DNA from 2 places in the Streptomyces sp. WY228 genome. Region 1 is predicted to be linked to the other one. Evidence: riboswitches for the same ligand, from Rfam matches in the RefSeq annotation. Region 1 holds a riboswitch; the other holds the start of a gene.
What was found. Region 1 has a riboswitch for cyclic di-AMP ahead of KV381_RS17010 (M23 family metallopeptidase). Riboswitches for the same ligand answer to the same signal wherever they lie in the genome.

Region 1 (4,206 bases):
CGCCGGGCCCGCCACGGCGCGGTGGGCCCGGACTTCGGCGCCCGCGAGCGGGAGCTGCTGCACCACCTCTGGCAACGCCGCGACATCGCCGCCCCGGCCCTCACCCACGCGGCCCGCCTCACGTCCCACCGCCCGCCGGCCCACCACCGGCCGCCGCCGTACGGAAACGGGTACGGGTACGGAAACGGGCATGGATACGGCTACGGCGGCCCGGTCCCGCAGCAGCCGTACAGCGGCCCACCGCACAGCCACCGCCGGCCGCCGCAGTAGGGGTTCCGTCAGGCCGACGCCTCCGTGAGCAGCGCGATCTCCCGGTCCGTCAGCTCCAGGTCGGCGACCGCGACGAGGGCGGGGAGCTGTTCGACCGTACGGGCGGAGGCGATCGGGGCGGCGACGGTCGGCTGTGCGGCGAGCCAGGCGAGTGCGACCGTCGCGATCTCGGCGTTCCGTTCCCCGGCGACCTGGTCGAGGGCGGCCAGCACCCTGCGGCCCTGCGCCGACTCCAGGTGGCCGCCCGCCTTCGCGGACCGGGCGCTCTCCACGGTCGTACCGGGGCGGTACTTGCCGGTGAGGAAGCCGGAGGCGAGCGCGTAGTACGGGACGGCGGCGAGGCCCGCGGCGGCCGCGGTGTCCTGGAGCTCGCCCTCGTAGGTGTCGCGGGAGACCAGGTTGTAGTGCGGCTGGAGCGCGACGTACCGGGCGAGGCCCTCGCGCTCGGAGAAGTCGAGGGAGGCCCGCAGCCGCTCGGGGCTGATGTTGGAGGCGGCGATGTGGCGCACCTTGCCGTCCTTCACCAGCTGGTCGAGGGCGGTGATGATCTCCTCGACCGGGACGGTCTCGTCGTCGAAGTGCGTGTAGTAGAGGTCGATGTGGTCGGTGCCGAGCCGGCGCAGCGAGGCCTCGGCCGCGCCCTTGAGGGTGCCGGCGGACAGGCCGCGGAAATCGGGATGGGCGCCGGCCTTGGTGGCGACGACGACGTCGGAGCGGTTGCCCCGGGAGGCGAGCCACCTGCCGATGACGGTCTCCGACTCGCCGCCCCGGTTGCCCTCGACCCAGGAGGAGTAGGCGTCGGCGGTGTCGATGAAGTTGCCGCCGGCCGCGACGTACGCGTCCAGGACCGCGAAGGACTGCTCCTCGTCCGCCGTCCAGCCGAAGACGTTGCCGCCGAGGGCGAGGGGGAAGACCTGGAGGTCGGAGGTGCCGAGAGGGGTGCGCGCAGAAGTCATGTGAGGGTTCAACGGGCCGGGGCGGGGGTGGTATTCCATCGCCGCGCGAACCCGGTCAGGCCGTCCGGGCCGAGTGGGCCGGCCGTCCCCGGACAGACCGGCAGCCCTGACGTCGGGGGGGTGTGCGTCAGGGCTGCCGGGGTTTCGGGGTGGGGCGAAGGCGAAGGACGTGCGTCGTCAGCCGGAGGGCCGAGGAATCGGACCGAACGGCCCGGGAACCGCGGCCCGGGCCCCGCACAGGAAGGCGTGCGAGGCCGGGGGCTCAGACCGAGAGGCCCTTGCTGTTCAGCCAGGCCATCGGGTCCATCGCCGAACCGCCCGCCGTGCGGACCTCCATGTGGAGGTGGACACCGGTCACATTGCCGGTGGCGCCCATGCGGCCGATGGTCTCGCCGGTGGTGACCTTCTGGCCGACCGAGACGTCGATCGAGGACTGGTGCGCGTACCAGACCTCCGTGCCGTCATCGAGCTGGAGCACCGTGCGGTAGCCGTACGAACCGGCCCAGCCGGCCGACGTGATCGTGCCGCCGTGCACGGCCTTGATCGGCGTGCCGGCCGACCCGGCGAAGTCCAGGCCGGTGTGCTGGCCCGAGGACCACAGGGCGCCGGACTGACCGTAGGTCGAGGTGATCGTGTACGAGGAGGTGGGCAGGGAGAAGCTGGCGGCGAGCTTCGCGAGACGCTCGGCCTCCTTCTTCTTCGCGGCCGCTTCCTCCTCGGCCTTCTTCTTCGCGGCTGCCTCGGCCTCGGCCTGGTCCTGCTGCTTCTTGGCCTCCTGCGCCGCCTTCTCGGCAGCGGCCTTCTCGGCGGCGGCCTTGGCCTCGGCGTCGGCGCTGGCCTGCTGCTGCTCGGCCTGCTGGAGGATCCGGGCGCGCAGGGCCTCGCCCGCGTCGGTGGCGCCCTCCTCGGCCTCGGCGGTGGTGAGGCCGGCGGTGGTGAGCGGCGCGGCGGCGGCGACCGGCGCGGGCTCGGCGGCGTCCGACATGAAGGACCCGACGCCGGGAAGGGACTTGGCGTCGGGGAGGTTGTCCGCGATGGAATCGGGAAGAGAGATGGAGACCGGGGCCTTGTCCTGCGCGGTGGCCATGCCACCCGCACCGACGGCCGCTATGACGCCGACCCCGAGGACGGTGGAGCTACGGGCCAGACCACGCTGCTTGGCTACGCGGTGCCTGCCGCGCACGGGCCGGATGGACTCCTCGGTGGGATTCCACTCCTCCCAGGACCGCTCCGCGTCACCGAAGGTGTCGGCACTGAAGGGTGACGGGGCCTCAGGGGCAGGCTTGTTGGACGCCACGTGGGCGCACTCCTTTCCTTCCTTCTCGCCTACCGGGTTAGCTGACGGGTTCGGAGCAGGAAGGTCTCCTACGGGCCCCTCCGTCTCTCACGAGACGCAGGCGTCCGATTCACCCCATGTAGGTGGTTCCCCGGTTCCCTTGCGGAATTCGGCGCTCGCGCGCGGTGCCGTCTCTGACGACGGCTGGGACGACCGCGCTGCGTTATCGAACGTTAATAGACACCCGGGCCCGATTCCAAGCTGTTCCTGTTGATCATTAAGGGACACAGCGGGGATGTACGGGTCGCAAGCGGGCGGAATCGGGCGACTTGACTGCGACTCAGCCGCACTGCTTTTTCTGACGGTGTGTCAAATGTTATGCGGAGCGGTGCCCTTCAACTACGCACCGTGTCTTCGCCCCGGCCCACGATCTTCACCGTCGTCCGGCGCGCGGGCTGCCCCTCCGCCGGCCGGCCGACCGCGAGCAGCGCCATGTCGTCCGTGGTCCGCCCTCCGGTGTGCAGCCGTACGTCGTCGGTCAGCGCCGACAGCAGCTCCTCGGGGCCCGGGAAGATCCGGCCGCGCAGCCGGGCCGCCGGATCGTAGAAGACCCCGTTCGCGTCCCGGGCCTCCGACAGGCCGTCCGTGAACGCGAGGAGCGTCGCCCCGGCGGGCATCTCCCACTCGTCGGCCCGGTCCGGCCACACCCCCAGGTCCATCCCCAGCGGCAGCGCGGGCATCGAGGGCGCCAGCACCTCCAAGGTGCCGTCCGCGTGCAGCAGGATCGGCTCCGGATGGCCGCGGTTGACGAGGCGCAGCGAGGCCGAACCGGGCGGGATCTCGGCCAGTACGGCGGTGATGAACCCCTCCATGGCGTCCAGCCCGTACCGCCGCGTCCCCTCCCGGGCCAGCGCCCGCTCCAGCCGCTGCGCCACACCTTCCAGCGAGCGCTCCTGCTCGGCGGCCTCCCGGAACGACCCGATGATCACCGCCACCGCCTCGACGGCGCCGAGCCCCTTGCCGCGTACGTCGCCGACCACCAGGCGTACGCCGTACGGGGTGTCCGCGACGGCGAACAGGTCGCCGCCGACGAACTCGTCCGCCTGCGCCGCCTCGTACCGCGCGGCCACCTGGAGCCCGCCGATCCGCTCGGCCGGCGTCGGCAGCACGGCCCGCATGGCGGTCTCCGCGATCACCCGGGCCGAGGCAAGCTGCTCGTTGCCGCGCCGCACGACGCCGTTGATGACGAGGGCCAGCGCCGCGGCGGTGAGCACGGTGATCATCTCAATGACCGGAACGACCTGGGTGGACGTCCCGTCGGAGAGCCGCATCGCGATGACGGAGACGACCGCGGCGATGCCCGTGCGGACGGTCCTGGACCGCGAGAAGAACGGCGCGGCGATCAGCGGGGCCGCGACGAACAGCGGGACGGCGGTGAAGTTGGGCGGGGCCAGCGAGTCGAAGATCAGCCCGCCGATGATCAGCAGGGCGGGCAGCATCCGGACGAACCGCCGGGACCCCCGGCCGCCCGGTGTCACATCGCCTCCCGGGGCGCCGAACACCGCACGGCCCACGGCGTCGATGCTCCCCGCCGTGCCGCTGCGCCGTCTCTCGGCCATCCCCACCTGTGCACTCCCTGCCCGGTCCACCCACGGCTGCGGACGGTACCGCGCCCCGTCCAGGCTTCCCGGAGCCGCGCCGAGC
Region 2 (4,206 bases), 1.4 Mb from region 1:
ACGACCTTGTAGGGCAGGCCGACGCGGATGAAGATCTCTTCGAAGACCCGGGACTGGGCGTTGGTGCGGTAGAAGACGGCGACGTCGCCCGCCTTGGCGTCGCCCGCGTCGGTGAGCCGGTCGATCTCGTCGGCGACGAACTGCGCCTCGTCGTGCTCGGTGTCGGCGACGTAGCCGGTGATGCGGGCGCCGGAGCCGGCGTTGGTCCAGAGGTTCTTGGGGCGGCGGCTCTCGTTGCGCTCGATGACGGCGTTGGCGGCGGAGAGGATCGTCTGCGTGGAGCGGTAGTTCTGCTCCAGCAGGATCGTCGTGGCGCTGGGGTAGTCCTCCTCGAACTGGAGGATGTTGCGGATGGTCGCGCCCCGGAAGGCGTAGATCGACTGGTCCGCGTCACCGACCACGCACAGCTCGGCGGGGGCGTCGTTCTCGCCGGCCGGGCCGACCAGCTCACGGACCAGCGTGTACTGGGCGTGGTTGGTGTCCTGGTACTCGTCGACCAGGACGTGGCGGAAGCGGCGGCGGTAGTGCTCGGCGACGTCCGGGAAGGCCTGGAGGAGGTGGACCGTCGTCATGATGATGTCGTCGAAGTCCAGGGCGTTGGCCTCGCGCAGCCGGGCCTGGTAGAGCGCGTAGGCCTGGGCGAGGGTCTTCTCGAACCCGTCGGCGGCCTGTCCGGCGAAGGTCTCCTCGTCGATGAGCTCGTTCTTGAGGTTGGAGACCTTGGCGGTGAAGGACTTCGGCGGATAGCGCTTGGGGTCCAGGTCGAGGTCGCGGCAGACCAGGGCCATCAGCCGCTTGGAGTCGGCGGCGTCGTAGATCGAGAACGACGAGGTGAAGCCGAGCTTCTTCGACTCGCGGCGCAGGATGCGGACGCACGCGCTGTGGAAGGTCATGACCCACATCGCGTTGGCACGCGGCCCGACGAGCTGCTCGACGCGCTCCTTCATCTCGCCCGCGGCCTTGTTGGTGAAGGTGATCGCGAGGATCTGCCCGGGGTGCGTGCCGCGCTCGGCCAGCAGATGGGCGATGCGATGGGTCAGCACCCGGGTCTTGCCGGAGCCGGCCCCGGCGACGATGAGCAGCGGGGATCCGGCGTGCACGACGGCGGCGCGCTGCTCGGTGTTCAGCCCGTCGAGCAGCGCGGCGGAGTCGATCACCGGGCGCGGGTGACCGTCCCGGTAGTACCCGTCCCGGGGCGGCGGGGGCGCGTCGTAGACGCCCTCGAAGAGTCCCTCCGGCACCGCTTCGGGCGCGTGGTCCTCGGGGGGCGGCGGGGGGCCGTCCTCCGCGGGCTGGAGGCCGGTCAGGAAACTGTCGTCAAAGAGGCTGCTCATCGCCTACCGAGTCTAGGCGGCCGCACTGACAACGTTCCGCCGAAGCCCGGAAGCGGCCGGGAAGCGGGCCCCGGTGCCGGCCGCCGACACACCCGTACCGGGTACGGACGGAGAGCGGACGTCCACGTTCCGTGAAGAAGTGCCCGGTCGGAGGGGACGCGGCGCCCCGGATCCGAAAAGGTCACGAAAATGTATCGGGCATATCGCTCATCGTGCTTCCCAGCGGTACCACGGGTTGGCTAGCGTGCTCGGTCAGGTGATCCGTACCTCCCTGAGGCGAACCGCGCCTAACGGACACCTCTGCCGAATTCGTGCTGCCCTCCAGGCAGTTCGGAACCGGGGACCCACACGCAGAACCGGGGTGAATCGGTCCGTGAGCTCGTATCCGGACCGTAGGACAGCCTTCCGTTCCGTCCGAACCCGACAGCTAACCCGGTAGGCGGTCCACGGAAGGAGATGCCGGTCTTGGCATCGCATCGCAAGCCGCGCACGAAGGTGCGCACCACCACTCCCGCCGTCGGTCTGACGACGGCCGCGCTGGCCTCGGTGACGTTGCTCTCCACGCAGAGCGCCACGGCCGCGCCCGCGGAGCCGAAGCCCGCCATCGAGGAAGTGCAGAAGAAGGTCGACGCCCTGTACCGGCAGGCGGGCACCGCGACCCAGGAGTACAACCGGGCCAAGGCCGCCTCCGCCACGCAGCAGAAGAAGGTCGACACCCTGCTCGCGGACGTGGCGAAGCGGACCGAGAAGATCAACGAGGCGCGCCGCGCGCTGGGCTCCTACGCGGCGGCCCAGTACCGCAGCGGCGGCATCGCGCCCACGGCGACGTTCTTCCTGGCGGACGACCCTCAGGGGTACTTCGACCAGAGCCGGCTGATGGACCGGGCGACGGAGCGGCAGCAGAAGGCCGTCACCGACTTCCGTACGCAGCAGGCCTCGGCGGCGAAGAAGCGCGCGGAGGCGGTGAAGAGCCTGGAGACGCTCACCGATACGCAGGCCACGCTCGCCTCCAGCAAGAAGGACGTGCAGACCAAGCTCACCGAGGCCCGCGGCCTGCTGTCCCGGCTGACCGCCGAGGAGAAGGCGCGGCTGGCGGAGCTGGAGCGCAAGAAGGAGGCCGAGGCCAAGGAGAAGGCGGCGAAGCTGGCCGCCCGGCAGGCCGCCGAGGCGAAGGAGAGGGCCGAGGCGGAGGAGAAGGCCCGCGAGGAGGCCGCGAAGGAGTCGGGCGGCGGTTCGGGCACAGGCTCCGGTACGGGCACGGGTTCGGGCTCCGGCTCCGGTACGGGCAGCGGTTACGCCGCCAAGGCGGAGAAGGTGCTGGCCTTCGCCCGCGCCCAGATCGGGAAGCCGTACGTCTGGGGCGCGACGGGCCCCTCCAGCTACGACTGCTCGGGGCTGACGCAGGCGGCGTGGCGCGAGGCGGGCGTGACCCTGCCCCGGACCACCTGGGACCAGGTGAAGGTCGGGACCCGGGTCGCCACGTCCGACCTGCAGCCGGGGGACCTGGTCTTCTTCTACGACGACATCAGCCACGTGGGCATCTACAAGGGCGACGGCATGATGATCCACGCCCCGAAGCCGGGTGCGAACGTGCGCGAGGAGTCGATCTACTACATGCCGATCTACGGGAGCGTCCGCCCGGCGTGACGCGGGGGCGGGGGCGGCCGGTGACCGGCCGCCCCCCGACAGGTTCAGGTCCAGACGGTGGCGATGAAGATGTTGGCGGTCGTGAGGGCGCCGACCGCGATGAACGCGCCCTTGTCGACCTTCTCCTCGTCGCGCTTGACGTAGACCAGGGCGAGGATCACGACCAGCAGCGCCAGCTTGATGCCGATCTTGACGTTGTTCACGGTCTGGTCGTCGGCCTGGTTGAGGCCGACCAGCGCCATGCCGGTGACCAGCATGGTCAGCGCGCCGTGCAGCATCGCGGGGGTGAACCGGGCGGTCCCCGACCCCATGGCCTTCATCTGCGTCAGGAAGCCGCCCAGCAGGGAGGCGATGCCGATGATGTGCAGGGCGACGAAGACATTGATGAGTACGTCCATGGCTCGGGAGCCTAGCCATGGCCAAGGTTTTACCTTTCAGTGAGGCAAGCCTTCCTCGTCGGTGAGGCACGCCCTCCTCGATCACTTCGGTCATGAGTGAGCGGCGAAACGTCACATCAGGGCAATAGCTGTCATGGCGACTCTTTTCTCCGCGCCCGGATTAGCGTCCTTCACGGACCCGCCGGTATCCCCCGGCGGCCAGCCGACAGGAAGGATGCCGCCCCCGTGGCAGCGCACCGCAGGTCAGCCCACCGAAAACCCAAGCAGCGCCCGTTCACCGGCCCTGCTGCCCGCACCGCCGCCACCCTGGCGCTCGCCGGAGCCGCCACCGCGGGCTCGGTCACCGGGGCCGGCGCGGCCCCCGCCGAACCGGCCCCCACCGCCGACCAGGTCAGGGCGAAGGTCGACCGGCTCTACCACGACGCCGAGGTCGCCACCGAGAAGTACAACGGGGCGAAGGAGAAGGCGGCCGCCGCCACTCGCAAGGTCGAGGCCCTGACCGACGAGGCCGCCCGCCGCACCGACCGTCTCAACACCACCCGCAACGCCCTGGGTTCGCTGGCCACCGCGCAGTACCGCGGCGGCACCCTGGACCCGGCCCTGCAACTGGCGCTCTCCTCCGACCCGGACGCCTATCTGCAGCGCGCCTCCTACCTCGACCGGGCGGGCGACCGGCAGAGCGGTCTGCTGCGCAACATCAAGCGGCAGGTCTCCCAGATCACCCGCGTCAGGGCCACCGCCGACCAGGAGACCGAGCGCCTCGCCGCCCGCCGCGCCGAGCTGCGCGAACACCGCACCGTGATCCGCACCAAGCTGGCCGACGCCCG

Region 2: linked by a shared signal. The riboswitch ahead of KV381_RS23230 (C40 family peptidase) and the one ahead of KV381_RS17010 (M23 family metallopeptidase) in region 1 are both predicted to bind cyclic di-AMP.

Annotation. Positions count from the first base shown of each region.
Region 1 is NZ_CP079114.1:3,893,189-3,897,394, forward strand. It holds gene KV381_RS17000 (PrsW family intramembrane metalloprotease) at 1-270, shown strand, start outside; gene KV381_RS17005 (aldo/keto reductase) at 279-1,226, opposite strand; gene KV381_RS17010 (M23 family metallopeptidase) at 1,489-2,523, opposite strand; cyclic di-AMP (ydaO/yuaA leader) riboswitch at 2,535-2,687, opposite strand; gene KV381_RS17015 (PP2C family protein-serine/threonine phosphatase) at 2,898-4,121, opposite strand.
Region 2 is NZ_CP079114.1:5,272,283-5,276,488, reverse strand. It holds gene pcrA (DNA helicase PcrA) at 1-1,334, opposite strand, end outside; cyclic di-AMP (ydaO/yuaA leader) riboswitch at 1,626-1,792, shown strand; gene KV381_RS23230 (C40 family peptidase) at 1,791-2,981, shown strand; gene KV381_RS23225 (hypothetical protein) at 3,026-3,379, opposite strand; gene KV381_RS23220 (C40 family peptidase) at 3,605-4,206, shown strand, end outside.